DNA from 4 places in the Mesorhizobium sp. M0152 genome. Region 4 is predicted to be linked to each of the others. Evidence: riboswitches for the same ligand, from Rfam matches in the RefSeq annotation. Region 4 holds a riboswitch; each other region holds the start of a gene.

Evidence for each region. A riboswitch is a leader RNA that binds a small molecule or an ion and turns the genes downstream of it on or off. The one in region 4 is predicted to bind cobalamin.
Region 1: it holds a riboswitch for cobalamin, as region 4 does, so the genes downstream of both, metE (5-methyltetrahydropteroyltriglutamate--homocysteine S-methyltransferase) here and NKJ26_RS24100 (DUF1636 family protein) in region 4, are expected to answer to the same signal.
Region 2: it holds a riboswitch for cobalamin, as region 4 does, so the genes downstream of both, bluB (5,6-dimethylbenzimidazole synthase) here and NKJ26_RS24100 (DUF1636 family protein) in region 4, are expected to answer to the same signal.
Region 3: it holds a riboswitch for cobalamin, as region 4 does, so the genes downstream of both, NKJ26_RS24785 (aromatic ring-hydroxylating oxygenase subunit alpha) here and NKJ26_RS24100 (DUF1636 family protein) in region 4, are expected to answer to the same signal.

Annotation. Positions count from the first base shown of each region.
Region 1 covers NZ_JAMYTH010000044.1:16,267-23,458, forward strand. Annotated here, with positions in the region: gene NKJ26_RS28625 (cytochrome-c peroxidase) at 1-620, shown strand, start outside; gene NKJ26_RS28630 (helix-turn-helix domain-containing protein) at 897-1,226, opposite strand; gene NKJ26_RS28635 (hypothetical protein) at 1,291-1,644, opposite strand; gene metE (5-methyltetrahydropteroyltriglutamate--homocysteine S-methyltransferase) at 2,077-4,422, opposite strand; cobalamin riboswitch at 4,518-4,718, opposite strand; gene NKJ26_RS28645 (trehalose-6-phosphate synthase) at 5,375-5,704, opposite strand; partial or broken gene NKJ26_RS28650 (IS6 family transposase) at 5,625-6,065, opposite strand; gene NKJ26_RS28655 (M20/M25/M40 family metallo-hydrolase) at 6,243-6,416, shown strand; gene NKJ26_RS28660 (dihydrodipicolinate synthase family protein) at 6,620-7,192, shown strand, end outside.
Region 2 covers NZ_JAMYTH010000002.1:31,730-38,921, reverse strand. Annotated here, with positions in the region: gene NKJ26_RS02365 (pirin family protein) at 1-640, opposite strand, end outside; gene NKJ26_RS02360 (DUF2277 domain-containing protein) at 653-946, opposite strand; gene NKJ26_RS02355 (exodeoxyribonuclease VII small subunit) at 1,057-1,308, opposite strand; gene NKJ26_RS02350 (histone deacetylase family protein) at 1,312-2,238, opposite strand; cobalamin riboswitch at 2,626-2,804, shown strand; partial or broken gene bluB (5,6-dimethylbenzimidazole synthase) at 2,852-3,520, shown strand; gene NKJ26_RS02340 (hypothetical protein) at 3,604-4,587, opposite strand; gene NKJ26_RS02335 (TetR/AcrR family transcriptional regulator) at 4,757-5,446, opposite strand; gene NKJ26_RS02330 (efflux RND transporter periplasmic adaptor subunit) at 5,581-6,585, shown strand; gene NKJ26_RS02325 (ABC transporter permease) at 6,593-7,192, shown strand, end outside.
Region 3 covers NZ_JAMYTH010000030.1:26,303-33,494, forward strand. Annotated here, with positions in the region: gene NKJ26_RS24750 (carbohydrate ABC transporter permease) at 1-754, shown strand, start outside; gene bglA (beta-galactosidase BglA) at 759-2,423, shown strand; gene NKJ26_RS24760 (ABC transporter ATP-binding protein) at 2,454-3,566, shown strand; gene NKJ26_RS24765 (DUF680 domain-containing protein) at 3,643-3,879, opposite strand; gene NKJ26_RS24770 (DUF680 domain-containing protein) at 3,942-4,151, opposite strand; gene NKJ26_RS24775 (DUF680 domain-containing protein) at 4,221-4,427, opposite strand; gene NKJ26_RS24780 (DUF680 domain-containing protein) at 4,495-4,695, opposite strand; cobalamin riboswitch at 5,186-5,388, shown strand; gene NKJ26_RS24785 (aromatic ring-hydroxylating oxygenase subunit alpha) at 5,499-6,746, shown strand; gene NKJ26_RS24790 (FAD-binding oxidoreductase) at 6,848-7,192, shown strand, end outside.
Region 4 covers NZ_JAMYTH010000028.1:46,007-53,198, forward strand. Annotated here, with positions in the region: gene NKJ26_RS24080 (NADH-quinone oxidoreductase subunit C) at 1-103, opposite strand, end outside; gene NKJ26_RS24085 (NuoB/complex I 20 kDa subunit family protein) at 108-689, opposite strand; gene NKJ26_RS24090 (NADH-quinone oxidoreductase subunit A) at 680-1,045, opposite strand; gene NKJ26_RS24095 (winged helix-turn-helix domain-containing protein) at 1,376-2,575, shown strand; cobalamin riboswitch at 2,604-2,808, shown strand; gene NKJ26_RS24100 (DUF1636 family protein) at 2,847-3,281, shown strand; gene cobW (cobalamin biosynthesis protein CobW) at 3,278-4,330, shown strand; gene NKJ26_RS24110 (cobaltochelatase subunit CobN) at 4,349-7,192, shown strand, end outside.

The sequences.
Region 1 (7,192 bases), on a different contig from region 4:
TCATCGCCACGCTCAAGTCCATGCCGCAATATGTCGAGTGGTTCGATGCAGCTTTTCCGGCTGAAGCGGATCGGGTCACCTTCGACAACTTCGCCAAGGCGATCGAAGCCTTCGAGGCGACACTGGTCACACCGGCCCCGTTCGACAGCTTCCTGAATGGTGATGAGGTTGCCATGACTCCCGAACAGAAACAGGGCCTGGCGCTTTTCATGAACAAAGGCTGCTCGTCCTGCCATGCCGGCATCAACGTTGGTGGGCAAGCCTATTTCCCATTCGGCCTCGTGGAACAGCCCAGCGCCGAGGTCCTGCCGGAAAAAGACAAGGGCCGATTTGCGGTCACCAATGCAGCCGACGATTCCTATGTTTTCCGCGTGGCGCCCCTGCGCAACGTTGCACTCACCGCGCCATACTTTCATTCGGGCAAGGTTTGGGATCTGAAACAGGCCGTTGCCATCATGGGAACCACCCAGCTTGGCGTGGTACTGGCGGACGAAGAAGTCGACCTGCTTGTTGCCTTCCTCAAATCGCTGACCGGAAAGGCACCCGAGGTCGCCTATCCCATCTTACCCGCCGAAACGGCGACAACACCCCGGCCTATAATGCAGATCTTAGGAAAATAAAGCCCAGCTGATCGAGAAACATCGCAATTGACAATGATTGCGACTTTTACTGGGACGAGACGATCGCGACGTCCATGAGAAGCAAATGGCTCGTTTCCAAAGTGCAGACACTGCTTCCGTCACCAGCTCGTTGCGATGGAATCATGTGTGGGATCTGGCGTGCGACATGCCAAGGAAGGTGTCTGACGCATGACGCTCGCGCGCTGTCGATACCGCGCGGCGGCCAGCCATCGCGCTGGCGGCCGAATAGCCGCGCGCCGGAGTGACCGGCCCCCCTTAGGGCGATGGGGGAGCCACTCCGTCCTCCATGTCCAGCGATTCTTCGACTGCTTCCGGATTCCGGGCGATGGTCCAAAGGAGAGTATTCGCCGCTACATCCGGTTTCGAGCGACCTTGCTCCCAGTTTCGAAGCGTTGCCAGATCGAGGCCATACCTCACCGAGAATGCCTCCTGAGAGAGCTTCGTGCGATCCCGGACTTCGCGAACACTTATCGGCCGCGGCGCATGAACCTTCGCGATCACGCCTGCGGACGACAGTTCATTCTTCAGTGCCAATAGGTCGTCGACGCAAGGAACCGTCACGAACGCCTTGCCGTGATCGACCATCTCCGTGAGTATCGCGTGGGCCGTCCTCAGTGGCAACTGTCTCTTGACGAGAATCCGGGCGGCCTCAGGAGTATTCGCGCCGTGAAGAAAACTGAGGCTCAGTCGGACGGGAGAGCCTGACGACACCAGGACGACGTCCCGGGTTCGCACCCGTTGTCCGAACCGCTCCATGAATTTCGATGTAGTCGACATTAAGCTTCTCCGCGATCACTCGACCGAGCTTGCGTAATTTGGACCATCCCCACTGGACCTCGGCATCGCCCCCAATATGCAGGTCACGGACGACAAGATGATTACTGCCCATCTCCACGTTGCCCAAGAGCTGAAGCACGCCATCGGGCGTGACCACGTCAAAGAGGAGGCATGGGTCCTCCGAAATATCCGCGTCCAGGATGAGTTCGTCGTCATCGGGCTGCACACCAGATCCCTACGCAAGTTGCTTATAGAAGCTAAGTCGGGCGCTGGCGAGGGTCAAGGCCTTACCGATTTTCCGAATTGGCGGGACGCTGGCAACATCCGAATCCTGCCACCTCGACCCGTAGTCTGCGCTAATCGACTGGGGAAGCGGACAGACGCGCAGGTCGCCACCTGAGCGAACGCGACAGGCGGTCTAGTTTAAGAAAGACGCATGTACGATTTTCCGAGCGGCGCGGCCTGTATGTTCCGAAGGAGCCGATATTAAAGCGTATCGTCCAAATTGATATTTCCTGCGCGATTACGTGCCGAAGGGAAGTGCTCATTCTCGCTCGAGTGACTTATTTCAAAGGATGTGATCGCGTATTGGCACATTTACGGCCGACATGCGGCAGCCGGCAACTCACGTCATGGTGAGGAAGGAGAAGCATCAGGCCTACGCTTTCTCCCGGAGCGCACGTGCTGCAGCGACCATGTTCATGAGGGCAGGGCGGACCTCCTCCCATTTACGTGTTTTGAGGCCACAGTCCGGGTTTACCCACAGTTGGGCATCCGACAGTCGCTCGCGGGCAAGCATGACGAGATCCGAAATCTCACGGACTCCCGGGAGGCGTGGTGAGTGAATGTCATAGACTCCGGGACCGATTTCGTTCGGATATTTGGAGCTCGTGAAGGCGTCCAGCAGCTCCATTTTCGAGCGCGAGGTCTCAATCGAAATGACATCCGCATCCATTTCAGCGATCGCGTCGATGATCTCGTTGAACTCCGAATAGCACATGTGGGTATGGATTTGAGTCGCGTCATTTACACCCGTTGAAGCGATCCGGAAGCATTCGACAGCCCAGTCGAGATAGACTTTCCAGTCAGACTGGCGCAGTGGCAATCCTTCGCGAAACGCGGCCTCATCGATCTGGATTATCCTTGCGCCGGACCTTTCGAGATCCGTCACTTCGTCGCGGATGGCGAGCGCGATCTGGCGGCAGGATTCGGAGCGGGGTACGTCGTCGCGAACAAAAGACCAGTTGAGAATGGTCACTGGGCCTGTGAGCATTCCCTTAACAGGCTTTTCCGTAAGCGACTGGGCGAATTGCCACCAGCGCACTGTCATCGGATTGCGCCTCGATACGTCGCCGAAAATGATGGGGGGACGGACGTAGCGCGACCCATAGCTTTGTACCCAGGCATGCTGGGTGAGCGCGAAGCCGGACAACTGCTCGCCGAAATGCTGTACCATGTCGTTTCGCTCGAACTCACCGTGCACCAGCACGTCCAGCCCGATCTCTTCCTGCCAGCGAATTGCAGCCTCGATCTCCTTCTTCAGGAACGTCTCGTAGTCGACATAGCTCAGCTGGCCCTTCGCATGAGCGGCCCGCGCCTTGCGTACCTGCGGCGTCTGCGGGAAGGACCCGATGGTCGTCGTCGGGAACGGCGGCAGCCCGAGTGAGCCGGCTTGGACTCTGGAGCGCTCGGCAAAAGCGCTCTCTCGTCGCTTCATGCTATCGTCAATGCTGGCGATCCGCCCCTGAACAAGCGGGTCATGGATCCTCGTGGATGTCACGCGCGTGGCGGCAGCCTCGGCAGACGCTTTCAACGCGCCAGCCACCGCATCTCTGCCTTGGGACAGGGCCCGGGCCAGCAACACCAATTCGTCGGTCTTCTGGGCCGCGAAGGCGAGCCACGAGCTGATGTCGGCGTCGAGTTCCGTCTCCATGCGCAGGTCGATCGGCACATGCAGCATCGAGCAAGAAGGCGCGATCTCGACGCGGTCCAAGGGCCAGCCGGCGACGATCGATTTGATGCGGTCGAGAATGGCGGGCAGGTTCGCACGCCAGACGTTGCGGCCATCGATCAAGCCAAGCGAGAGCACCAGATCCTTCGGAGCGAGCCGACCCACCGTTTCCAGCTGCTCGGGAGCGCGCACGAGATCAATATGCAGCCCAGCCAGGGGCAGAGAAACCGCGGTTTCGAGATTGTTTCCCAGCGGCCCGAAATACGTAGCCAGCATGATCTTCAGCTCGGGCGCGGCTTTCGACAGCTGTCCATAGGCGAATTCGAACGCAGCTCGTTCGTTCGGGTTCAGATCGAGGACAAGCGCTGGCTCATCGATCTGCACCCAGTCGGCTCCCGACAGCTTCAGCCTCTGCAGAAGTTGCTCGTAGACGGGCAGCAGCCGCGATAGGAGCGCGATGGGACCGAACCCTTCGGCAGGCGATTTCGCCAGCTTGAGGAAGGTGATGGGTCCAAGGATGACTGGGCGTGTGTGAATGCCGAGAGCTTTAGCCTCGAGGAAGTAATCGACCGGTTTCGTTGACGAGAGGGCGAACGTCTGATCATCGTCGAGTTCCGGCACAATGTAGTGATAGTTGGTGTCAAACCACTTGGTCATTTCCATCGCGGTTACATCAGGCCCATGAGCCGCCTGCTGGTGACCAGCGTGTCCACAACCCTCCGTCTGACCCTGGTTGCCGCGCGCCATTGCGAAGTAGATGTCAAGTGGGACCTCGCCGCTATTCCAGCCGTAACGGGATGGAACGGCGCCGACCATGGCTGCGGTGTCGAGCACATGGTCGTATAGCGAGAAGTCGTTCGACGGGATTTTCGACACGCCGCGATCGTGCTGCTCCTCCCAGCTAGCGGCACGGAGCGCCTTCGCCGTCCTGAGAAGGGCGGCGGCGGAAGATTTTCCGGACCAGTACCTTTCAAGCGCGAATTTCAGTTCTCGCCGACGACCGATGCGCGGCACGCCGAGCGTTGCTACAGGAATTTGCTGAGAGACAGTCATGTCATACCCCGATGGTTGGGGCGTCGGTGACAAGGAAGGCGCTAGCAGGCCGGCACCAACGCCGGGTTGCAGCGGCCACCGAGACACCCCGCCCGTGGACGTAATTCGCCGTGGCAGGTCTCCTGGCTCGCGGGGTCATAGCCTCTACCCGTCTTCCCGAGGGTATTCGCCTCAGTGACATGAGTGGGGTTGGCTCGCCGCTAACAGTTGCGGGGGCAGCGCCGGCATCGCACCGGCTTCCCTCTTAGCTCCGCTCCGGCAGCGCCGTGCGGAGAACCACAACCCGCAGACAATCACAGCGGTCCGCACTTTGTCAATATCGCATAACGAAATGTTTATGTCGTTATGTATTCGCTCTTTTACACCTTGTCTTCATTCTGAAATATTCAGTCCGCCCATTGCCGTCGCTGGCACCCCCGCCACCATTGTTCATAATGGTTTCCTGTCAGGCTGCGACATTCCTCACCGTTCATCCATGAAGGATTTCGGACAAGATGGATGGGAGTGACAACGTGGTCGAATGCAGAAGATGGCATTGGTGGCGATGTTTAACGATGCAATCGTGGGCCGAAAGTGATGCGTGCATGGCAGAAGCGGTTGTCTCGAAGTGAACGCCAAACCATGGTGCGGGGGGAAATGGCACGCCAGGTCGTGACCACGACCCCTGGTGACTAGGCAATCGGTGGTAACTGCGCTCGGCGGCAAGAGACCACACTGGCCGGGGCCCGGTCCAAAGAGCAAGGCACGACTGTGTCCCGATAAGCTTTTTAAGCGTCATTCAGGCGGTAAGTATAAGTATCTCATCTCAAAGCGCTAGGCAGTCGAGGGACGCGGAATTGCGGCAAAGCTCGCGTGCTTCATATTCTGCATCATATGGTCGGCAGGACCCAGTTTTTATCCAGTGCACGCATCAGCGCGGTGTGCAATTCGGGCTCGGTCCGAAGGAAGGCATTTAGGCCTCGCTCATCCAGCCCAAGCCGAGATAGTGGAAGTGGTCCGCAGGCACGGTAATCCGGCTCTTGTCCAGTTGCCGAACGAAGTCCGCTGACCAATGGTGGATTGTATACGCCTCAAGTTTATCCATCATCCCCCGCCAGCGTTGGATGCGTTCTTCGCGCGGCATGCTGGCCGCTCTTGAGATCGCTGCAGCTATCTCATCGGGGAGCCTCGGATCTACCAGCAGGGCGTCCTCACCGAAGTCTTCGGCCGCGCCGGCCAACTTCGATAACACCAGAACGCCAGGTCTGGCCGCCGTCGATGACGATGCGCTCCGGCCGGCCATGGCGCGTCAGCACCTTGCGGAGGAAGCGTTGGGCCGCCACCAGGTCACGGTTCTCGCTAAAGAAGAACTCGACCGTGTCGCCGAGGATGTCGATAGCGCGGTAGAGATACATCCATGGCCGCGGACCTTGATGTACGTCTCGTCCATATGCCACTTGCTGCCGACCACACGCTTGCGCCGGTTGAAGCGCTCCAGCAGCTGCGGCGAGAAGTGGGCGACCCAGCGATGCACAGTGGAGTGGTCGACCTTCAACGCGTTCGGCCATCATCTCTTCCAGATCGCGCAGGCTCAGAGTGTAGGCCAGGTACCAGCGCACGCACAGCAGGATCACCGACTGGTCGAAATGGCGGCCCTTGGACATCACGTGCTCCTCCACAGCTGAGGCGTTTTTCTTGCCATGCTCCGCTTACGGAAAGGTTTGCGACAGAGCCGGATCACGGATCGATCAAAATGGCGGCCTTTGAACATGACAAACTCCCGGAAAAAAGAGCAAGCGTCATGCAGCAAATGACCTTTCCGAAAAGTTTGCGACAGAACCATGATGTTCAGCGAAGATTTCTCGTTCATGCTGAACAAGGTCCCCGGTGCCTATTTGCTCATCGGCAACGGTGACAGTTCCGGGCTGCACTCGACGACGTATGACTTCAACGATGACATCCTCGTACGTGGCGCCGCTTTTTTCTACAATCTTGCAAGAGATCATTTCGCATGACGTTAGCGTGAATTCCAAGTCGGAAAGATTTAACAGTCCCGCGCCTCCCCCCTTTGCGAGGCCGGACCTCGCATCGCCAAAAGCTAACTGGACTGGCAACATTGACGAGAACTGGCGCTATATCCAAGGCCAGTTGGCAATGTAAATGACATCAACGCCGGACCGTCGGCTTACAGTTCAACGGCCAAAGAGTTGGAGACACAATGACTTTCCTGCGCGGTTTGTCCGCTTTTCCCATCACCCCCGCTGATCGCGGCGGTAATATCGATGAGCCCGCATTGGAAAAACTTCTTGCGCGCTTGATGGAGGCAAAGGTCGATTCTATCGGCCTGTTGGGAAGCACGGGCAGTTACATGTTCCTGTCGCGCCAACAGCGCCAATGCGCAATTGAGGTGGCCATCGATAAAGTCGGTGCTGATATTCCCTTGTTGGTCGGGATTGGAGCGCTGAGGACGGACGAAACCGTGCAACATGCCAAGGATGCCAAAGCGATCGGTGCGACAGCCGGCTTGCTGTCTGCAGTGTCGTACGCACCTCTGACCGAGGATGAAGTGTTCGAGCATTTCCAAACAGTCGCATTGGAATCCGGTTTGCCGATTTGCATCTATGACAATCCCGGAACAACGCATTTTCGGTTCTCATCCGCCTTGGTCGAAAGGCTGTCTCGGGTGCCCGGGATCGTCGCCATCAAAAACCCCGGTTTTGGCCCGGCCGAAACCCAGCGCCATCTGGAGGACCAGCGCTCACAGGTGCCAGACGGCTTTTCGATCGGCTAC
Region 2 (7,192 bases), on a different contig from region 4:
TGGCGCGCTCCTCGGCATCGGGCGGGATCTTCACGCTGGCGCCCGGCGCCAGGCGCAGGTCCGCATAAAGCGTGTCGGAGGCTGTCCTGACCGGAGACCACAATCCCTGGAAATCGCCGATGACGACGCGCCCGCTGACGCCCTCGGCATCGATCGCGGGAAGGCGCAAGGCGGCAGTGTTCTCGAACACCGGCGCCACCTCTTCCTTGTCGTCCGGCAGCGCCAGCCACGTCTGGAGACCGGAGACCGACATCGGCGCACCGCGCAGTTCTTCCGGCGTGCGCTCGGAATGGACGATGCCGCGGCCGGCTGTCATCAGGTTCACGTCGCCGGGCTGGATGACCATCTCGGTGCCGAGCGAATCGCGATGGCGGATCTTGCCGTCGAACAGGTAAGTCACCGTCGACAGGCCGATATGCGGATGCGGGCGGACATCGAGCGCCTGGCCGGCGCGCAGGATCGCCGGACCCATGCGGTCGAAAAAGATGAAAGGCCCGACCAGGCGCCTCTTGGCGGTCGGCAGGGCGCGGCGCACCTCAAAGCCGCCAATATCCTTGGCGTTCGGGATGACCATCAGCTCGATCTGGTCGCTGGCAAAGGCGTCGCCTACTTCGGGATCCTTCCCGGGAAAGAAGCTCATGAACTCTCCTTGTCAGCGACCAATGGCTGCTTGGCCGGATAAGGCAAACCGGATCGCCGCCTTGGCCCGTAGCTTGGCCGCCACTTCTTCGCGATTGCGGGGATGCTGATGGGTTTCGAGCGAATCCAGCAGCTCGCGCGCCGACGCGGCAATGGCCTCGACGGCGTGGTCGAACGCGTGCTGGTTCTGCTTCGAGGGCCGCGTCGTTCCGCTCAGCTTGCGGACAAACTGAAGTGCCGCATCGCGGACTTCGTCATTGGTTGCCGGCGGATCAAAATTGAACAGGGTCTTGATGTTTCTGCACATCGCTTCCTAATCTCCTCTTGCCGTGGAGCCGTTTCAATCGAGACGAGCTTTATCCCTAATCATCATGGTGTCCAAAAGTCGGTGAGACGAGACCGTCGTTGGGGGACGCCTCAATCCGCATCCAGCGGTTCGGTGCCGACAGGCTTGCCGTCGCGCGACAGCCTTATCTTCTCGACCTTGTCCTCGGCGGACTTCAGCAGCCGGTCGCAATGCACCTTCAGCGCTTCGCCGCGCTCATAGATCCGGATCGACTGGTCGAGCGGCACGTCGCCGCGCTCGAGGTCATCGACGATCTTCTCCAGCGCCTCGAGTGCCTGTTCGAAGCTCATCGCCTTGACGTCTTCGTTGGTCGCATCAGCCATCATTCATCCTTTCATCAGTCGCCCGACATGGGCGGCGACCGAAAATGCCAATCCCTGCAGATCGTAGCCGCCCTCGAGCAGGCTGACGAGGCGGTTGCCGCTGTGGCGCGCGGCGCGCTGCATCAGTTGGCCGGTCGCCCAGTCGAAATCGTCCTCGGTCAGATTGATCTCGGCCAGCGGATCGCGATGGTGCGCGTCGAAACCGGCCGAAATGATGATCAGGTCGGGCGCGAAATTGTCTAGCGCCGGCAGGACGCGCGACAGAAAGGCATCGCGAAAGACCTCGCTGCCGGTCTGCGGCGCCAACGGGGCGTTGACGATGTTGCCGGCGCCGGTCTCGGTCTTCGCGCCGGTGCCGGGATAGAGCGGCATCTGGTGCGTCGAACAATAGAGCACCGACGGATCATCCCAGAAAATGTCCTGCGTGCCGTTGCCGTGGTGCACGTCCCAGTCGACGATGGCGACGCGCTCGATGCCATGCTTCTTCTGCGCATAGCGCGCCGCGATCGCAGCGGTATTGAACAGGCAGAACCCCATCGCGGTGGTTTTCTCGGCATGGTGGCCGGGCGGGCGGGCGGCGACGAAAACATTATCGGCGCGATCTGAAAAGACGTCGTCGACGGCAGCGTTGGCGGCGCCGATCGCGGTGATCGCCGCTTGCCAGCTCTTCGGGCTGGCGGTGGTGTCGGCATCGATGCGAGCTATGCCTTCGTCGGGAATGGCGGCGCGCACGCGCGCGACGAAGTCGGCGGGATGCGCGTAGAGGATGGTGGCCTCATCGCCTTGAGGCGCCTTGACGCGGTCGAGCGCGGCGAAGGCTTCGTCATCGAGCACCCGTTCGATGGCGCGCAAACGATCAGGCCGCTCGGGGTGGCCGGGTGGCGTGATGTGCTCGAGAAAGATCGGATGGGTGTAGAGACGGGTGGCCATGTTTTCTATCTAGTGCCCTGACGGCGCAATGGCCATGCGTTGCGGCTTGATGGCTGGGGAAATCGCACCTGCGTCCATTCTTGTCGCCAGGGCACGAATCGGGGTTAGCGGGTTCCTTCGGAGCGTTCGCCGGCGCGCTGGTTTGAGAACCATCAGACGAAAAACCCGCCTGTGCGGTGGGTCATTCGCGCAAATCAGCACCATGGACGAATATCTAGCATAGCGGCGGTCACGGTATCAAGGAAAAAATTCCTACCGTGAACAGCTGCCGGCGCACAAAAAGCTGTCGGCACGACGGCATTGGCCGCCGTCAGGCCTTTTGCCAAGCTGGGTTCGGAGCCCTGTTCATGTCGCCGAGGGGATTGGCGGCGCCGGCGCTTCGTCGTAAGGTCGCGGCCACTGCCTGGTGCCCGCGCAAGCGGGAGAATCGGGAACACGGTTGAACTCCGTGGCGTGCCCAACGCTGTAAGGGGGACCGCGCCGGCAAATGCCACTGTCGATGACGGGAAGGCACCGGACGCGGGTTGATCCCGAGCCAGAAGACCGGCCTGGCAGGCATCGTCATCCGCATGGTCAGGCGGCTGGCATCATAGCAATCGCAAGGGGACAAGCGATGCCGGACACCATGACCGCTCCTATGGGCGATGGATTTGACCAGATGGCGCGCGACGCGGTCTATCGCGCCATGTTCACGCGGCGCGACGTGCGCAGCCATTTCCTGCCCACAGCGCTCGACGACGAATTGCTGGCGCGGCTGCTGCTTGCCGCGCACCACGCGCCGTCGGTCGGCTTCATGCAGCCATGGAATTTCATCGTCATTCGCGATGCCGCACGACGGGCGGAGGTGCGCGACCTGTTCCTGGCGGCGCGCGAACAGGAATTGCCCGCCATCGCGGCAGAGCGGCAGGCGCTCTATCGCAAGCTCAAGCTGGAAGGCATCTGCGAAAGCGCGCTCAACATCTGCATCACCTGCGACCGCGAGCGCTCGAAGAACTCGCCGCTTGGGCGCTGGCACAATCCGGAGATGGATCTCTACAGCACGGTCTGCGCGGTGCAGAATTTCTGGCTGGCGGCGCGCGCCGAAGGCGTCGGCGTCGGCTGGGTCAGCATCATCGAGGCGCAGGCGCTGAAAAGCCTGCTGTCGATTCCCGAGCATGTGACGCCGGTCGCTTACCTCTGCGTCGGCCGCGTCTCGGAGTTCGCGCCAAGGCCGGATCTCGAAACGCATGGCTGGGGGCGGCGGCGGCCGCTGCCCGAATTGATCATGAGCGAGATTTTTGGCGGCCCAGGCGAGGCGCCGCTCAAATCCACCGTGGCGCGCCTCAACCCGGTTAGCCCCGCACCTGCGACCGCCAGCCCCGCGGATCAGGATGTCGCGCCGGCCGTGCCCCAGCGCGAGCCGCCGAAGGAGGCCAGCGCCTTGTCCTTGAGCTCCCTGAACTTCGACGACGCCTCGGCCAGCCGGTCGTCCCAGGCGGGGTCGGGCACCTGGCCCTCGATGGTCTTGAAATAGACCTGCATCAGGCAGGCGATGGCAAAGGGTTCGATGAAGGCCGCCTTGAAAGCCCAGGCGAAAACGATGGCGAGCACGAAAGCCCAGCCGGCGAGTTGGCCGGGCATCAGGAAAAGAATGGCGCCGGCCGGCGCCAGCATCAGCAGGAAAATCACGAAGGAGACGCCCCACATGATGACTGCCAGCCAGACGGCGTTCTTGACCATGGTCTTGCCGTTCTGGGCGTAGAGCACGACACCTTGCCTGGCCGTCTCGAACGGCGAGGACGAATTGAGGCGGATGTTGTAGCCGAGGATGATCTCGTCGACATAGGTCAGCGACAGGCGGACCACCGTGTTGAGGAAAGAGACCAAGCCGCTCAGGCCCGGAATAGGAAGGAAGGCGGCAACGCCGCCGAGCAAGCCGGTGATGGCGCGGATGGCGCCCTTGACCAGCTGGTCGATGACGAAAAGGATGTTGGCCTCGGCGAAACGCTCTGTGACGACTTGCCTGGCATAGGCGATCTGGTTCTGACCATCGGGGACATCCCGGCCGTCGATCAGATGCACCATGACGGCGATATGGCCGGCCTTGACGACATAGAGGATGTATTCGCGGATCCAGTAAACGGCGATCGAGACGACGCCGAAGCCGACCACGCCGCCCCATAAGGCAAAGGACAGCGGCCCGTCGGGATCGGTGGAGATATGGCCGAGACCGTAGCCGACGGAGGCACCCGTTCCCGTCGCCATGATGTAGGCCAGCGTGATGCCGAAATAGACGATCATGCGAAAGACGATGAACGGCCATGTCCGTATCATGATGGACACCGACCTGCCGATATCGAAATCCCACATGCCCCGAATCTCCCGCTGAGAGACTTCTGGTGAGCATGCGCCCAACCCGGCGATTGTCAATCGCGGGACGTGACGCCGCGCAACTGCCGCGATTGAGTGCAATTCCAGGAAAACTGTGAAACGCTTTTCCGTCCGGAAGCGGAACCTCGATCCTGGTAAAGCAAGATGGCTAGCCCGCCTGCAGGAAAGCGCGGGCAAATCCCGGCTCCACGGCTTTGATCGTTCCGTCGGGCAGCTTGAGCAGGCGATCGATCGCGACGCCGTATAGCCTCAGGCGTTCGTCGAGCAGGCGTGCGGCCTCCTCGATGTTTCCTTGGTCGGCCTGGCGCAGCGCGCTATGCATCACGTCGCGAAAGATCAGCCTGATCTGCAGCAGCATGTCGGCGAACGCCAGGGGGTCGGGTACGTCGAAAGCGCCCTCCTCGCTGCCCTTCGCCAGCAGATCAGCGATCAACGGCAGGGCAAGCTGCCTGGCGGCCAGGTCGACCCGGTGGAAGAGCACGACGTTCTCGGGCCGAAACAGGACCGCAAAGGTCGTCCTGAGTTGCGGCGCGAGTTCGACGTTCAGCCGCTGGGAACCTGCGAAAAGCGCGTTGAGCCGGCCGACCGCGTCGAGCGATGGATTGTCGAGCATGGGTTGCAGCTCGGCGAGGCTGTCTCGGGCAAGCCGCGCCGCGAGCGCTTCCAGCAGTGCCTCCTTGGAGGCGAAGTAATGGTAGAAGGCTCCCTTCGACAGGCCGGCCGCGCGGATGATGTCGTTTACCGTCGTGTCGTCATAACCGCGCTCGAAGAACAAGCGCTGTGCGCAGTCGAGAAGCTCGGCGGTGCGTATTTCGGGCGCTTTTCTGGCTCTGGTCAATAAGGTTCCCCCACCGGCGGCTTTCCTGAAAACGTGATCGACGGACCGGAACGCAGCAGCCGACAAGACGTTTTCCGGCACTATAGACCGACGGTCGGTCTGACGCCACAAGTCCCGCCAAAAAGGAGCATTGCATGCGGTTGAGGCGCTGGATTGCGGGTATGATCATCGTTGCGGCGGCGGCAGGCGGTGCCGCAGCCTGGTATTTTCTCAGACCGACACCTGTCTCGGTGGTGACCGCCAAGCGCGGCAACGCCGCCGAGATCGTCTATGCCAGCGGCGCAGTCGAGCCGAAGATCTGGGCCAAGGTGGCGCCGGTGGTGCGCGAGAGGATCGTCGAGCAATGCGACTGCGAAGGATCGCGAGTCGGGCGCGGCTATGTGCTCGCCAAGCTTGACGACAGCGAGGCGAAGGCCGCGCTCGGCGAACTTGAGGCGCGGCGGGCTCTAGCCGAACAGGAGTTCCAACGCCAAACCGTGCTCGCGCAGAAGAATGCCGCGAGCCAGCAGGCGCTCGATCGTGCACGCAGCGAACTATCGCAGACCGAGGCGCTGCTTGCCGCGCAGAAGGCACGGCTTGAGACTTACATATTGCGGGCGCCGGCCCCCGGCGTCGTGTTGAGGCAGGACGGCGAGGTGGGCGAGATTGCCGAACTCGGCACCGTGCTATTCTGGGTCGGCGAGCCGCGTCCGCTACGTGTGGTCGCGGAGGTCAACGAGGAAGACATCGCGCGCGTCGAGGTCGGCCAGCGAGTGCTCCTCAGGGCCGATGCGTTCCTCGGACAAAACCTCCAGGCGATGGTCGACAGCATCACGCCCAAGGGCGACCCGGTGGCGAAAACCTATCGCGTCTACCTGCGCCTGCCGGACGACACGCCGCTGAGGATCGGCATGTCGACCGACGTCAACATCGTCACCCGCGAAGCGAAGAACGCGCTGCTGATCCCCTCGGCTGCGGTCCAGGGGAACTATGTATTCGTGGTCGAAGGCGACCGGGCGCGGCGGCGCGAGATCCGCGCCGGCATCCGCGGCGTGGACGGTGTCGAGGTGTGGTCCGGCATCGGCGAGCAGGACCGGGTCGTGTCGCCCTACCCCGCGGAGCTCGCCGACGGCGCCCGTGTGGCGGCCCAAGGATCATGAGGTGAAGATGCCCCTGATCCTAGACATCGCAATCACGCACATCGCCGGCCGCGGCCGGCAGACGCTCGTCGCGGTGATCGGCGTGGCGGTCGGCGTCGGCTTTTCGATCGCCATGGCAGCGCTCATGCAGGGCGGCCAGGATGACTTCGTGCGCCAACTCGTCGACACCATGCCCCATGTCGACATCACCGACGAGCAACGCACTGCCCGACGCCAGCCGGCCGAGGATATGTTCGACGCTGTCGCGATCTCGGGGCTGAGGCCGCGCGACGACCGCCGCGGCATCATCAACCCGACCGAGGCGACCGCCTGGCTGGAAAGCTGGATTCCCGGACGCTTCGCCCCGAGCCTCAAGACACAAGGCGTGATCCGCTATTCGAGCCGCGAAGTGGGCGCGACAATCTTCGGCGTCGAACCGGAGCGCGAGCCCGGCGTGTCGCCAATCGTGGAGGATTTCGTCCAGGGCAGCTTCGCCGCGCTCGCGGCCGGCGGCAACAACGTGCTTGTCGGCGACACCATGGCGAACCGGCTCGGCGCCGGGCTCGGCGACACGATCACGGCGGTTTCCTCGGAAGGCCAGGCGCGCAATTTCAAGATCGCCGGGCTG
Region 3 (7,192 bases), on a different contig from region 4:
ATTCGAAGGCGATCGCGGCCAGCGTGTCTACTATGCCTCGTCGGCACCACCGAAATTCACCACCGACAACTACCGCACGGTGCTGTTTTCCGAAGGCATCGGCCGCTCGTTCATGAATTCGCTGACCGTCACCATACCGGCGACGGTCATCCCGATCCTGATCGCGGCCTTTGCCGCCTATGCGCTGGCCTGGATGCGCTTTCCCGGCCGCGCGCTGCTGATTGCGGTCATCATCGGCCTGCTGGTGGTGCCATTGCAGATGTCGCTGATCCCGCTATTGAAACTCTACAACGGCGTCGGCGCCTTCTTCGGCATGCCGTCGAAAACCTATCTCGGCATATGGCTGGCGCATACCGGTTTCGGCCTGCCCTTCGCCATCTACCTGCTCAGAAGCTACATTGCCGGGCTGCCGCGAGAGATCATGGAATCGGCGCGCATTGATGGCGCCAGCGATTTCGAGATCTTCGTCAAGATCGTGCTGCCGCTGTCGTTCCCGGTGCTGGCCTCCTTCGCCATCTTCCAGTTCCTGTGGGTATGGAACGATCTGCTGGTGGCGATGGTTTTCCTGGGTACGGAAGCAGACCAGATCGTACTGACCGCCAAGCTCAATGCGTTGCTTGGCTCACGCGGCGGCGATTGGGAGATCCTGACGACATCGGCCTTCGTGACCATCATCGTGCCGCTGCTCGTGTTCTTCTCGCTGCAGCGCTATTTCGTTCGCGGGCTGCTTGCCGGCTCGGTGAAAGGAGGCTGAGACAATGCAATCCGCTTTGAAGGCCAGTTCGAAGCCCGATCTCGCCGTCGACCGCGACTGGTGGCGAGGTGCGGTGATCTACCAAATCTACCCGCGCAGCTATCAGGATTCGAACGGCGATGGCATCGGCGACCTCAAGGGCATTATCGGGCGATTGCCCTACATCGCCGCGCTCGGCGCGGACGCCATCTGGATTTCGCCGTTCTTCAAGTCGCCGATGAAGGATTTCGGCTACGACGTCTCGGACTATTGCGATGTCGATCCGATGTTCGGCACGCTTGCCGACTTCGATGCGCTGACGGCGGAAGCGCACAGGCTGGGCCTCAAGGTGATGATCGACGAGGTGCTGTCGCACACCGCCGACATTCATCCGTGGTTCAAGGAAAGCCGGTCGAACCGCACCAATCCGAAAGCCGACTGGTATGTCTGGGCGGACGCCCGGCCGGACGGTACGCCGCCCAACAACTGGCTGTCGATCTTCGGCGGATCGGCGTGGCAATGGGACACCAGCCGCCAGCAATATTATCTGCACAATTTCCTTGCCGAGCAGCCGGACCTCAACTTCCACAACCGCGAGGTCCAGGACGCGCTGCTCGACGTCACCCGCTTCTGGCTGGAGCGCGGCGTCGATGGCTTCCGGCTCGACACCATCAATTTCTACTTCCACAGCCAGGGGTTGGAAAACAACCCGCCGCTGCCGCCCGAGGAACGCAACGACCAGACCGCACCCGCGGTCAATCCCTACAATTACCAGGACCACATCTACGACAAGAGCCGTCCGGAAAACCTCGGCTTCCTCGAACGGTTTCGCGCCCTGCTCGACGAGTATCCGGCGACGGCGGCGGTCGGCGAGGTCGGCGATTCGCAACGCGGGCTGGACGTGGTGGCCGCCTACACCGCCGGCGGCAAGCGGGTCCACATGTGCTATGCCTTCGACTTCCTGGCGCCGGAAAAGATCAGCGCGGCCAAGGTCCGCTCGGTGCTGGAGGCGTTCGGCAAGGCGGCCAGCGACGGCTGGTCTTGCTGGGCCTTTTCCAACCATGACGTGATGCGCCCGGCTTCGCGCTGGGCCGCTAACGAGGCCGACCCGGCCGCCTATCTCAAGGTCATCTCGGCGCTGCTGATGTCGCTGCGCGGCTCGGTCTGCATCTATCAGGGCGAAGAACTCGGGCTCGGCGAAGCCGACCTTCGCTTCGAGGATCTGCAGGACCCCTATGGCATCCGCTTCTGGCCGGAATTCAAGGGCCGCGACGGCTGCCGCACGCCGATGGTGTGGGATGGCAGCGCCACGAATGGCGGCTTCTCCTCGGCAAAGCCCTGGCTACCGGTGCCTGCCAAGCATCTGTCGCAAGCGGTCAATGTCCAGCAGGGCGATGAAGCGTCGCTGCTGGAACATTACCGGCGCTTCCTGACCTTCCGGCGCGCCCATCCAGCGCTGGCCAAGGGCGATATCACCTTCTTCGAAAGCGAGGGCGATACAGTTGCCTTCACCCGCCAGGCGGGCAATGAACAGGTCGTCTGCGTCTTCAACCTTGGCGCGAGGCCGGCCGAGGTTGACCTTGGCGGCCGATCGCTGCAACCTTTGTCCGGGCATGGATTCCCGGGACAGTCCGGCGGCGGTTCCGTCCGCCTCGGCGGCTACGGCGCCTGGTTCGGGCGTATCGACTGAATTTTTGAGGAAATCACTCGGAGGGAAATCATGGCCGATGTCACGCTAAGACAAGTGAAGAAGTCCTACGGCAATCTCAACATTCTCCACGGCATCGACCTCGATATCAAATCTGGCGAGTTCATCGTCTTCGTCGGCCCGTCGGGCTGCGGCAAGTCGACATTGCTGCGCTCGATCGCCGGGCTCGAGGAGATCACCTCCGGCGAACTCAGGATCGACGGCGAGGTGGTGAACGACGTGCCGCCTTCGAAGCGGGGCATTGCCATGGTGTTCCAGTCCTATGCGCTCTACCCGCACATGACCGTCTACGACAACATGGCGTTCTCGATGAAGATCGGCAAGGAGAGCAAGGCCGAGATCGACCGGCGCGTGCGCCAGGCGGCGGAAATCCTGCAGCTGACCAAATATCTCGACCGCCTGCCCAAGGCGATGTCGGGCGGCCAGCGCCAGCGCGTTGCCATTGGCCGCGCCATCGTGCGCAATCCGAAAGTATTCCTGTTCGACGAGCCGCTGTCGAACCTCGATGCGGCACTGCGCGTCGCCACGCGTATCGAGATCGCCAAGCTCAAGGAATCGATGCCCAACACGACGATGATCTACGTCACACACGACCAGGTCGAGGCGATGACGCTGGCCGACCGCATCGTGGTGCTCAAGGACGGCCATATCGAACAGGTCGGCACGCCGATGGATCTGTACAAGAAGCCAGGCAATCTTTTTGTCGCCCAGTTCATCGGCTCACCGGCCATGAACATCCTGCCGGCGACCATCGAAAGGACCGGAAACGCGACAATCGTCAGCCATGTCGGCGGTCGCAAGGCAACCGTGCCGATCTCGACGCCTGCTTCGGCAAAGGGGACGGCGGTAAGCTTCGGCGTACGGCCGGAGGATCTGATCATCGCCAGCGGTGGCGATTATCTGTTCGAAGGGACGGTCGACTATGTCGAACAGCTCGGCGAGGTTCAGCTCGTTTACATCGATATCGGCCGCGCCGATCTGCCCTTGGTGACCAAGCTGCCTGGCAATGTCGAGGTCAAGCGCGGCTCGACATTGCGGCTGAGCGCCAATGGCGAGGACCTGCATATATTCGACACCGAGGGGCGGTCCTTCGCGCTTCATGAAGCGGAAGCGAAAGCGGCCTGAGACGGAACCACGTCCCGATAACGAAAAAGCGGCGAGCCCAGGCCCGCCGCTTTTTTTTGGAAATCAGCTTCGGCTGTTAGCGGCCGAAGAGATTCCGGTCGCTGCCCTGAGGGGCGGACTTCGGTACGTCGCCCGCCGAATTGAGCAGCTTGTAGACGGGCGACTCGCTCTTGCGGATCGAGCCCGTGTGCGAGGTGTCGACGTTGACGGTCGCCTGCTTGTTGATGTCGGTGCCGCCAACGTTGTCGTTGCGGGCATAGGCGCTGCCGGCGGCAATCAGAAGAGCGGCGGCAGTGAGAACAATCTTTTTCATTTTTTGATACTCCGTATTCGCTAATCCAAGGCGGCGGCAAGCCGCCGCCTTGCGGTCAGATGTTAGTTGTTGCCGAACAGGTTGCGGTCGCTGCCCTGGGTTACAGGCGCCTGCGTGGCCGGCTCCGACTTGCCGGTCGAAGCCGTATACGAGCTGTCGACAGCGGTTGTGGCAGGCTGGTTGGCGCCATTGGAGCCAAAATTGTCGCTGCCGGCGAAAGCGCTACCGGAGATAGCCAGGACGGCGGCGGTAGCGAGGATGATCTTCTTCATTTCAAGTCTCCTGAATTTCAAGTTCCACCGGGGCGGGGGGGAAGCCCGCCGTCCACGGGGAATTGGCTGTTAGTTATTGCCGAAGAGGTTACGATCGGCGCCCTGGACGGGCTGCTTTTCAGCCGGAGCCGACTTCTGGGTCGAAGCCGTATACGAGCTGTCGGTCGAAGTAACCGCGGGCTGGTTGGCGCCGTTCGAGCCATAGTTGCCGCCATCGGCGAAGGCGCTGCCGGAGATGGCCAGAACGGCGGCGGCAGCAAGAATGATCGTCTTCATTTCAAGTCTCCTGAATTTGGTTTCACCAGGGCGGCGGGCGAGCCGGCCACCTGCTGGCAATCGGTTGTTAGTTGTTGCCGAAGAGGTTGCGGTCGCTGCCCTGAGCAGGCGTCTGAGCAGCCGGTTCCGACTTCTTGACCGAAGCGGTGTACGAGCTGTCGACAGCAGTGGCTGCCGGGGCGTTCGAACCATAGTGGTCGCTACCAATGGCGAAGGCGCTGCCGGAAATGGCCAGAAGGGCGGCGGCAGTGAGGACAATTTTTTTCATTTTAGGTACTCCAGTATTTTCCCGTCCGTCTAGCGGCGTGTCTTGGGAGGAAATCGCGTCGTTCGGACAGCCCCGATGTGGGAAAGTCATCTGGTCATTGCCAATCACGAAGTTGTTCCGACTGGACCATGAATCCACCTCTTGAAACTGGGCCAAAACCTTCTACTTGCGATTTTTCCCGTTAAATATCAGATGATTAGATGAAAGCTCCACTCCCATCACCAACTGTGTCGGAGGCCGAGTGTTCACACTGTCCTGCACGCACCGTCAACAGAAACGAACCGTTCGGTTCGATTTTAGGCGCTGCTAATAGTCACTTTTCGAAACCGTTAGCCCTTTTTGCTTCTGCCAAAGATCGAAACCCGACCCCCGGCGGGGCGGCGATGAGACGATTTCAAGAGCCCCGATCCTCGATCGAACTATCGCTTATGCGTGTCGCGCCGCATGGATGCGATGTCGTTTTCATGCCGACGCCACGACGCGTGTCGTGATTAGATCGCGCCATCTCAGGTGCCGCTTCGTGACGACGGGGCAGAGAATTGGGAAGCCGGTCAGAATCCGGCGCTGCCCCCGCAACGGTGGTGGAGTTCAAATCGCAACGGGAGACCACTGGGTGCAAGCCTGGGAAGGTGTCGCGATCGTCCGCAAGGACAACTCCAGAGCCCGGAAACCAGCCGAGATTCTAGACTCGACTGATCGCGGTGGGCGGTCAAGAGGCGGATGATGCATGCCGGCTCGCCCTGGCCTGCGTCCAATCCTTCCTCCATCACCACCATAGTCAGTCCTTAACGCGAGGACAGGACATGGATGTGCGCAACGACATGCTGAGGCTGCTGGAGAACCGCAGAGGCGGTTTCTCGCTCGAGCAGCCCTTCTACACCGACCCCGATTTCTTCAAGCTCGACATGGAGCTGATCTGGTATCGCGACTGGCTGTTCATCGGCCATGACTGCGAACTGCCGAAGCCGGGCAGCTATATCACCGCGCAGATCGGCGACTACCCGGTCGTCCTTGTCCGCGACCAGCAAGGCAAGATCAACGCCTTCCACAATTCCTGTCGCCATCGCGGCAGCCGCGTCTGCAACTCCGACAAAGGCACGGCCGCCAAGCTGGTCTGCCCCTATCATCAGTGGACCTACGAGTTGGATGGGCGCCTGCTTTTCGCCCGCCAGATGGCCGACGGTTTCGACAAGAGCCAGTTCGGCCTGAAGCCGGTCGCCTGCGAGAGCGTGGCCGGCTACATCTTCATCTGCCTGGCCAAGGAGCCGGCGGATTTCGCGCCGATGCGGGCGATGATAGAGCCTTATCTCAAGCCGCACCGGCTCAGCGAAGCAAAAGTCGCCTTCGAGAGTACGATCGTCGAGAAAGGCAACTGGAAGCTGGTCTGGGAAAACAACCGCGAGTGCTACCACTGCGCCGGCAACCATCCCGAACTCTGCAAGACGTTTCCGGAAGCGCCTACGGTGACCGGCGTGCAAGGCGCCGACAGCGACCCGGAAATGCTGGCGCACTGGGCGAAATGCGAGGCGGCCGGCCTGCCGAGCAAGTTCCGCATCGATCCGGCCGGGCAATACCGCGCCACCCGCGCGCCGCTGCTGCGCGATGCCGTCAGCTACACGATGACGGGCAAGCGCGCGGTCAAGAAGAACCTGTCAGACAGCGTTGCCACCGATCGGATCGGTTCCTTGCTGCTCTACCACTATCCGACAACCTGGAACCACATCCTCGGCGACCACGCCGTCACCTTCCGCGTGCTGCCGATCAGTGCCACGGAAACCGCCGTGACGACGAAATGGCTGGTGCACAAGGATGCGGTCGAAGGCGTCGACTACGATCTCGCCGAACTCACCCATGTCTGGACGGAGACCAACGACCAGGACCGCCGCATCGTCGAGGAAAACGCCTTCGGCATTCTGTCGCCGGCCTACGAGCCCGGTCCCTATTCGGAACTGCACGAAGGTGGCGTCATCCAGTTCGTCGAATGGTATTCGTCGTTCATCGGCCCGCGCCTGGCCGGCGATGGCAGGCCGGCCCTGCGTAGCGTCGCCTAGAGCAATTTTTTTTGTAGCCAAGCGGACACGCTTGGCTGCAAAAACGCAGCGTCTTGGGATCAAGCGATGCACGGAACACAGGGGACAAGAGGATGAATGCGATGACGGACCTTGGCCTCTATCGTCATCTCGACCAGATGGCACCCTGGAACGACCGGCTGCAGGTGCTGGAAGTGATCGGCGTCAGCGACGAGGCGCCCGACGTGAAGACCTTCACCTTCCGTTCCGACAACCAGACCTGGTTCCGCTACAAGCCGGGCCAGTTCGTGACGTTGGAGCTGCCGACCGCCGATGGGCCGCTGATGCGCACCTACACGCTGTCGTCTTCACCGTCACGGCCGTTCTCGATCGCGGTGACGGTAAAGGCGCAGGCCGGCAGCGTCGGCACACGCTGGATGTTCGAACATTTGAGGCCCGGTTCGCACGTCAAGGCCTATGGGCCGGCC
Region 4 (7,192 bases):
CGACATGGATAGTCAGTTCGCCATAGGCGATATCAGCGTCACTGACGCGGCCAATCAGTTTCTCGCCGAGATAGGTCGACAATTCGCTCAGGGATGCGGCCATGAATTTACCGTTCGATCGTGCCGGTGCGGCGGATCTTTTTCTGCAGGAGGAGAATGCCGTAGAGCAGCGCTTCGGCGCTCGGCGGGCAGCCTGGCACATAGATGTCGACCGGCACGACGCGGTCGCAGCCGCGCACCACCGAATAGGAATAGTGGTAGTAGCCGCCGCCATTGGCGCAGGAACCCATCGAGATGACGTAGCGCGGCTCCGGCATCTGGTCGTAGACCTTGCGCAGCGCCGGCGCCATCTTGTTGGTCAGCGTGCCGGCGACGATCATGATGTCGGACTGGCGCGGGGACGCGCGCGGAGCGACGCCGAACCGCTCCGAGTCGTAGCGCGGCATCGAGGTGTGAATCATCTCGACCGCGCAGCACGCAAGGCCGAACGTCATGAACATCAGCGAGCCGCTGCGCGCCCAGGTGATCAGCGCTTCGGTCGAGGTGACGAGAAAGCCCTTGTCCGCGAGTTCGTTGTTGATCTCGAGGAAGAACGGATCATCGGACCCAACCGGCCTGCCGGTATTGGGATCGATCAGACCCTTTGGCTTCGGCGCGACGAGCGTGCCGGAACTGTCGCTCAATCCCATTCGAGCGCTCCTTTTTTCCATTCATAGGCAAAGCCGATTGTCAGCACCGCCAAAAACACCATCATCGACCAGAAACCGAGCATGCCGATCTTCGAGAAAGACACCGCCCACGGGAACAGGAAGGCCACTTCCAAGTCGAAGATGATGAACAGGATCGACACCAGGTAGAAACGGATGTCGAATTTCATGCGGGCGTCGTCGAACGAGTTGAAGCCGCATTCATAGGCGGAAAGCTTCTCGGGATCGGGGTTGCGGTACGCCACCAAGAAAGGCGCGGCCAGCAGCGCCAGGCCGACAACCAGCGCCACGCCGATGAACAGGACGATGGGCAAGTACGAACTCAACAGTGCGTTCATGCTGCGGCTTTCCGTTGGCGCCAATCCATTTTGATTACAGCACCGGACCTTAATGCGGAAGCGTGACAGTTTAACCGCTGAACCGTTTTAAGGGCCTATGCTGCAACGCGGCGAGGGTTAGCGCAGCACTTCCAGCGAAGCAAGTCAAACCTTGTTCAAAACACGGTGCTGGATGGCATATCGAGGAAAACTGGTCCGATCCGCTCCTGTTTGATTTCCTTCGCTTTTTACTCCACTTTTCTCTCCTGACATATATGCCGCCAAAACCCTGCTAGCATCCCGCGGAATCACAGCCCTGCCCCGCTCCAACCCCATCAGAGTCGCCTGAGGATGAAGGAAAAAATCTCGCTTGCCACGGCCCGGCGCATCGCGCTCGCCGCTCAAGGGTTCACCGATCCCCGCCCTGCCGGAACGCCCGACCGCCGCCACTTCGCCCGCGTGCTTTCCCGCACCGGCCTGCTGCAGATCGATTCCGTCAGCGCGGTGGTGCGCGCTCATTATATGCCGCTCTATTCGCGCCTTGGCGCCTACCCCTTTGCTTTGCTCGACAACGCCGCGGTGACGCGCAAGCGCACGGTGTTCGAATATTGGGCGCACGAGGCCTCCTTCCTGCCGGTCCAGACATACCCGCTGATGCGCTGGCGCATGGAGCGCGCCGAACGCGGCGATGAAATGTACCTGGGCCTCGCCAAATGGGGCCGCGAGCACGCCGCCTATATCGAAGAGATCTACCGCGAGGTCGCCGAGCGCGGGCCGATCGCCGCCTCGGCGCTGGAAGGCCAGAAGGGCTCGGGCGGCTGGTGGGGCTGGAGTCATGCCAAGCATGCGTTCGAATGGCTGTTCTGGGCCGGGCGCATCACCACGGCGCACCGCCGCGGTTTCGAGCGCTTCTACGATCTCCCCGAGCGCGTGCTGCCGCAGGCGATCCTCGACCTGCCGGTGCCTGCCGCCGAGGACGCGCACCGCGAATTGCTGCGCATCTCCGCCCGCGCCCACGGCGTGGCAACGTCCGGCGACCTGCGCGATTATTTCCGGCTGTCTCCCGCCGACATGAAAGGCCGGCTGGAGGAACTGGTTGAAACAGGCGAATTGCTGCCGGTGCGCGTCGAAGGTTGGGACAAGCCGGCCTATCTCCATAAGGACGCTCGCCTGCCGCGCAAGATCGAAGCCCGCGCCTTGCTGGCGCCGTTCGATCCGGTCGTCTTCGAACGGTCGCGCTCGGAGCGGCTGTTCGATTTCCACTACCGCATCGAGATCTACACGCCGGCCGAAAAGCGCCAGTATGGCTACTACGTCCTGCCGTTCCTGCTCGGCGACAGGATCGTGGCGCGTGTCGACCTCAAGGCAGACCGGCCGGCCAGCGTGTTGCGCGTCCACGCCGCCTATGCCGAGCCCGGCGCGCCGGCCGGGACTGCCGCCGAACTGTTCGAGGAGCTGAAGCAGATGCAAGGCTGGCTCGGGCTCGAACGCATCGAAGTGACGCCGGCCGGCGACCTCGGACAGCCCCTCGCCGACATTGCCGCGTCGTAGACGTGCGTTGACACGGCTGTCCCGACAAGCCTAAATCCGGTCAGACGGTCTCTTCTCTTCAAAGGGAGGAGCCAAGAGGGAATGCGGTGCGGGACAAAATCCCAAATCCGCGGCTGTCCCCGCAACTGTAAGCGAAGAGCCAAGGCCGAAAGCCACTGGGATGTTCCCGGGAAGGCGGCTACCCAAGGCGATGACCCGCGAGCCAGGAGACCTGCCGTCTGAGGTACAAGAATCCGATCGCCTGGCGGGTTTTCCGGGCAAGGAGCCAGATTTGGGACGCGACAGCGGTTTTCCGGCTGAGACAACGGATATCAGGTCGGGTCATGGCGATGCCTTGACGGGCGTGACCGTGATCGTCTGCGCCTCCTGCCGCGACGAAACCGGTTCCGACGCCCATCCCCGTGCCGGCGAACGTTTGGCCGAAGATACGCGCCAGGCTGCAGCCAGTGACACTATCCGCATCCGCACGGTCGAATGCCTCGGCAATTGCAAGCGCCGGCTCAGCGCCGCCATCCTGCGCGACGGCTGCTGGAGCTACGTCTTCGGCGACCTGACCGCGACCAGCGGCGCCGATCTCGTCACCGGCGCAAAACTCTTCGCCACATCCACGGACGGCCTCATCCCATGGCGCGGCCGACCCGATAGCCTCAAGCGCGGCCTCGTCGCCCGCATTCCTCCCCTCGACATGCTGAAGGACCAGACATGACCGTCCCAGTTTCCGCCGCCAATTTCTCCCGCGTTCCCTGCACCGTCGTCACCGGCTTTCTCGGCGCCGGCAAGACGACGCTGATCCGCCATCTCCTGGAAAACGCCGGCGGCAAGCGGCTGGCCATCATCGTCAACGAATTCGGCGACATCGGCATCGACGGCGAGATCCTGAAGGGCTGCGGCATCGACACTTGCCCGGAGGAAAACATCGTCGAACTGGCCAATGGCTGCATCTGCTGCACCGTCGCCGACGATTTCGTCCCGGCGCTCGACCGGATCCTGTCACTGACGCCGAAGGTCGACCATATCCTGATCGAAACCTCCGGCCTCGCTCTGCCCAAGCCACTGGTCCAGGCTTTTCAATGGCCAACGGTGAAGAGCCGCGTGACTGTCGACGGCGTCATTGCCGTGGTCGACGGACCGGCACTGGCCGAAGGCCGCGTCGCCAACGACATGGACGCCCTTCAGGCGCAGCGCGCCAAGGATGAGACGCTCGATCATGACGACCCGGTCGAGGAAGTGTTCGAGGACCAGATCGTCTGCGCCGACCTCATCATCCTGTCGAAGAGCGACCTGATGGATAAGGCCGGTTCTGCCCGCGCCAATGCCATCATCAACGAGCACTCCGCCCGCGCCGTGAAGATCGTGCCGGTTTCGCAGGGCAAGGTCGATCCCTCCGTACTGCTCGGGCTCGGTCTCGCCGTCGAGGACGACATCGAGAACCGTAAGTCCCATCATGACGGCGCATTCGACCATGAGCACGACGACTTCGACACGTTCATTGTCGACATTGCCTCGATCGCCGATCCGGACGAGCTGGCAAAACGCGTCGCCACCGCCGCCGAGGAAGAAAACGTGCTGCGCGTAAAAGGTTTCGTCGAGGTCGGCGGCAAGCCGATGCGGTTGCTGCTGCAGGCCGTCGGGCCGCGCGTCAACCATTACTATGACCGCGCCTGGACGGCGCAGGATGATCGCCGCTCGCGCCTCGTCGTCATCGGCCTGAAGGGGCTGAACCGCCCGGCGATCGAACGTATACTCGCCGGCTGACGCAAAGCACGGGCCGCGATGCATATCCTCACCACGACCTCCGCCTCGCTCGACGATCTCGCCGAGCCGGTCGATCTGCGGCAGACGCCGGCGGACATAGTGGCCTTGTCCTTCACCGACAGCGATCTCGCCGGACTGGCGGCGGCGTGGAAGGCCGACGCGGATCGCCTGCCTTCGATGCGGCTGGCGGCACTGCGTGACCTGCGCCATCCAATGTCCGTCGACCTCTGGGTCGACAGCGTCGCCCGCCACGCCAAGATCATCCTGGTGCGCATCCTCGGCGGCTACGACTGGTGGCGCTACGGCTGCGACCAGCTCGCCTCGATCGCCCGCGAACGCGGCATAAAACTGGCGCTGCTACCCGGCGAGAGCCACGACGAGGATTTGCGCCTGATCGAAGCCTCGACGCTGCCGCGCGAAGAACTCGACGGCCTGCTGGCCTATTTCCGTGAGGGCGGCCCGGCCAACATGAGCGCGCTGGTGCGGAGATTGGCGCGGTTGGCGGGGCAGGATGGCGAGCTTGCCGAGCCGGTGAGCGTGCCCAAGGCGGGTTACTATGAGCCGAACCACGGCGTCGTCCCCCTCGAGGGGAGGGTCCGGCCGCAGGCCGGGGGTGGGGTCCTCTCCACTGCGCGCCAACGCTCTGAGGCGCGGCGGCATCAAGAAGCGCCACGTCCGGTCGCACCGACCCCACCCGGCCCTGCGGGCCACCCTCCCCTCGAGGGGGAGGGAAAGGTCATCCCCATCCTGTTCTACCGGTCGATGCTGCTGGCCGCCGATGTCGCACCGATCGATTCGCTTTTTGATGCGCTGCGCCAGCGCGGCATGGTTCCCGTGCCGATCTTCGTCTCCAGCCTCAAAGACCCAGCGTCACTCGCCTTTGTCGAGGCCGCGATTGCCCAGTTGAAACCCGCCGCCATCATCACCGCGACCGCCTTTGCATCCGGCGCCGAGCCGGGCGTCGAAACCCTGTTCGACCGCGCCGGCGTGCCCGTCTTCCAGGTCATCGTCGCCACCACGCGCCGCGACGTCTGGGAAAATAACCAGCGCGGCCTGGCGCCCGCCGACCTCGCCATGCACGTCGTGCTGCCCGAACTGGACGGGCGCATCCTCGCCGGCGCCATTTCCTTCAAGGGCGAGAGCGAGACCGACCCGGCGCTTGGCCACCGCGCCTTCGCCAACCGGCCGGAACCGGATCGCGTCGCGCAAGTGGCGGAGCGCGTCGCGGCGTTCATCAGGTTGCAAGAAACGCCCCGCGCCGAGCGCAAGCTGGCTATCCTGATCCCGGATTATCCCAGCGCGCCGGGTCGCACCGGCTATGCCGTCGGGCTGGATGTGCCGTCGAGTGTGCTCGCCATGCTGCATGATCTCAAGGGACAGGGCTATGCCGTTGGGGGGATCCCGGAGACGCCGCGTGGGTTGCTGGATTTGCTGGAAACAGCAAGCCACGAGTTGGCTTTGCAGGATTACATAGCCTTCTCGACAGAGTTGCCGAGAGCCGCAATCGCTGCTGTGGAGGCTGCTTGGGGAAAAGCGGAAGACGAGACAGGTTTGCGCGAGGCGCCCCCCTCTGTCCTGCCGGACATCTCCCCCTCCAGGGGGGAGATTTCTCCAATCTCCAAGGTTGCGGGGAGTGAGCCAACAGCGACACAGCCAATCTCCCCCCTGGAGGGGGAGATGTCCGGCAGGACAGAGGGGGGCGCCTCGCGCAAACTATCAAGCGAAAAGCACTTCCCCTTCCGCGCCGCCACCTTCGGCAACATCACGGTCGCCCTCGCTCCCGATCGCGGCCGCTCGGCCGATCGCCGCGCCGACTACCATGACCCGACGCTGCCGCCGCGCCATGCGTTGATCGCATTCGGCCTGTGGCTGCGCAGATCGCTGGGCGTCCATGCGCTTGTCCATGTCGGCGCGCACGGCACGCTGGAATGGCTGCCGGGCAAGACGGTCGCGCTCTCGCAAAGCTGTTTTCCCGAGATCGTCACCGGTCCGCTGCCCGTCATCTATCCCTTCATCGTCTCCAATCCTGGCGAGGCGGCGCAAGCCAAGCGGCGCATCGCCGCCGTCACGCTTGGCCATTTGCCGCCGCCGCTGACCGGCGCCGGGCTGGACGAGGACCAGCACAAGCTTGAGCGGCTGGTGGACGAATATGCCCAGGCCGACGGGCTCGACCGCCGCCGCCGCGACCGCCTGGCCAGGCTGATCGTCGAAACCGCGCAAAAGACCGGACTTGCTTCCGAAGCCGGCGTCGCCAGGACCGACGCGCCTGACGAAGCGCTGCGCCGCATCGACGCCTGGCTCTGCGACCTCAAGGATTTCGCCATCAAGGACGGCTTGCACATCTATGGCCGCGCCCCGGAGGACGAGCCCGACGCCATGCGCCGGCAAAGCGCGGAGGCGGAAAAGACGGCGCTGCTCGCGGCGCTCGACGGCCGCCATGTCAAGGCCGGGCCGGCCGGCGCGCCGGCGCGTGGCCGCTCCGATGTGCTTCCCACTGGCCGCAATCTGTTCACGTCGGACCCGCGAACCATGCCGACGCCGACCGCCTACGATCTGGGCCGAGCGGCGGCGGAAGAAGTGGTGCGCGGCTATATGCAGTCGCATGGCGACTGGCCGCGCTCGCTGGTTATCGATCTCTGGGGCTCGGCTTCGCTGCGCACCGGCGGCGAGGAGATCGCGCAAGGCCTGGCGCTGATGGGCTGCCGGCCGCAATGGGATGCCGCGACGGGCCGCATCACCGGCATCGAGGTGCTGCCGCCGGCCGCGCTCGGCCGCCCGCGCGTCGACGTCACCTGGCGCATATCGGGCCTGTTCCGCGATATGTTCCCGACCCAGATCGCGCTGATCGACGCCGCCGCCAAC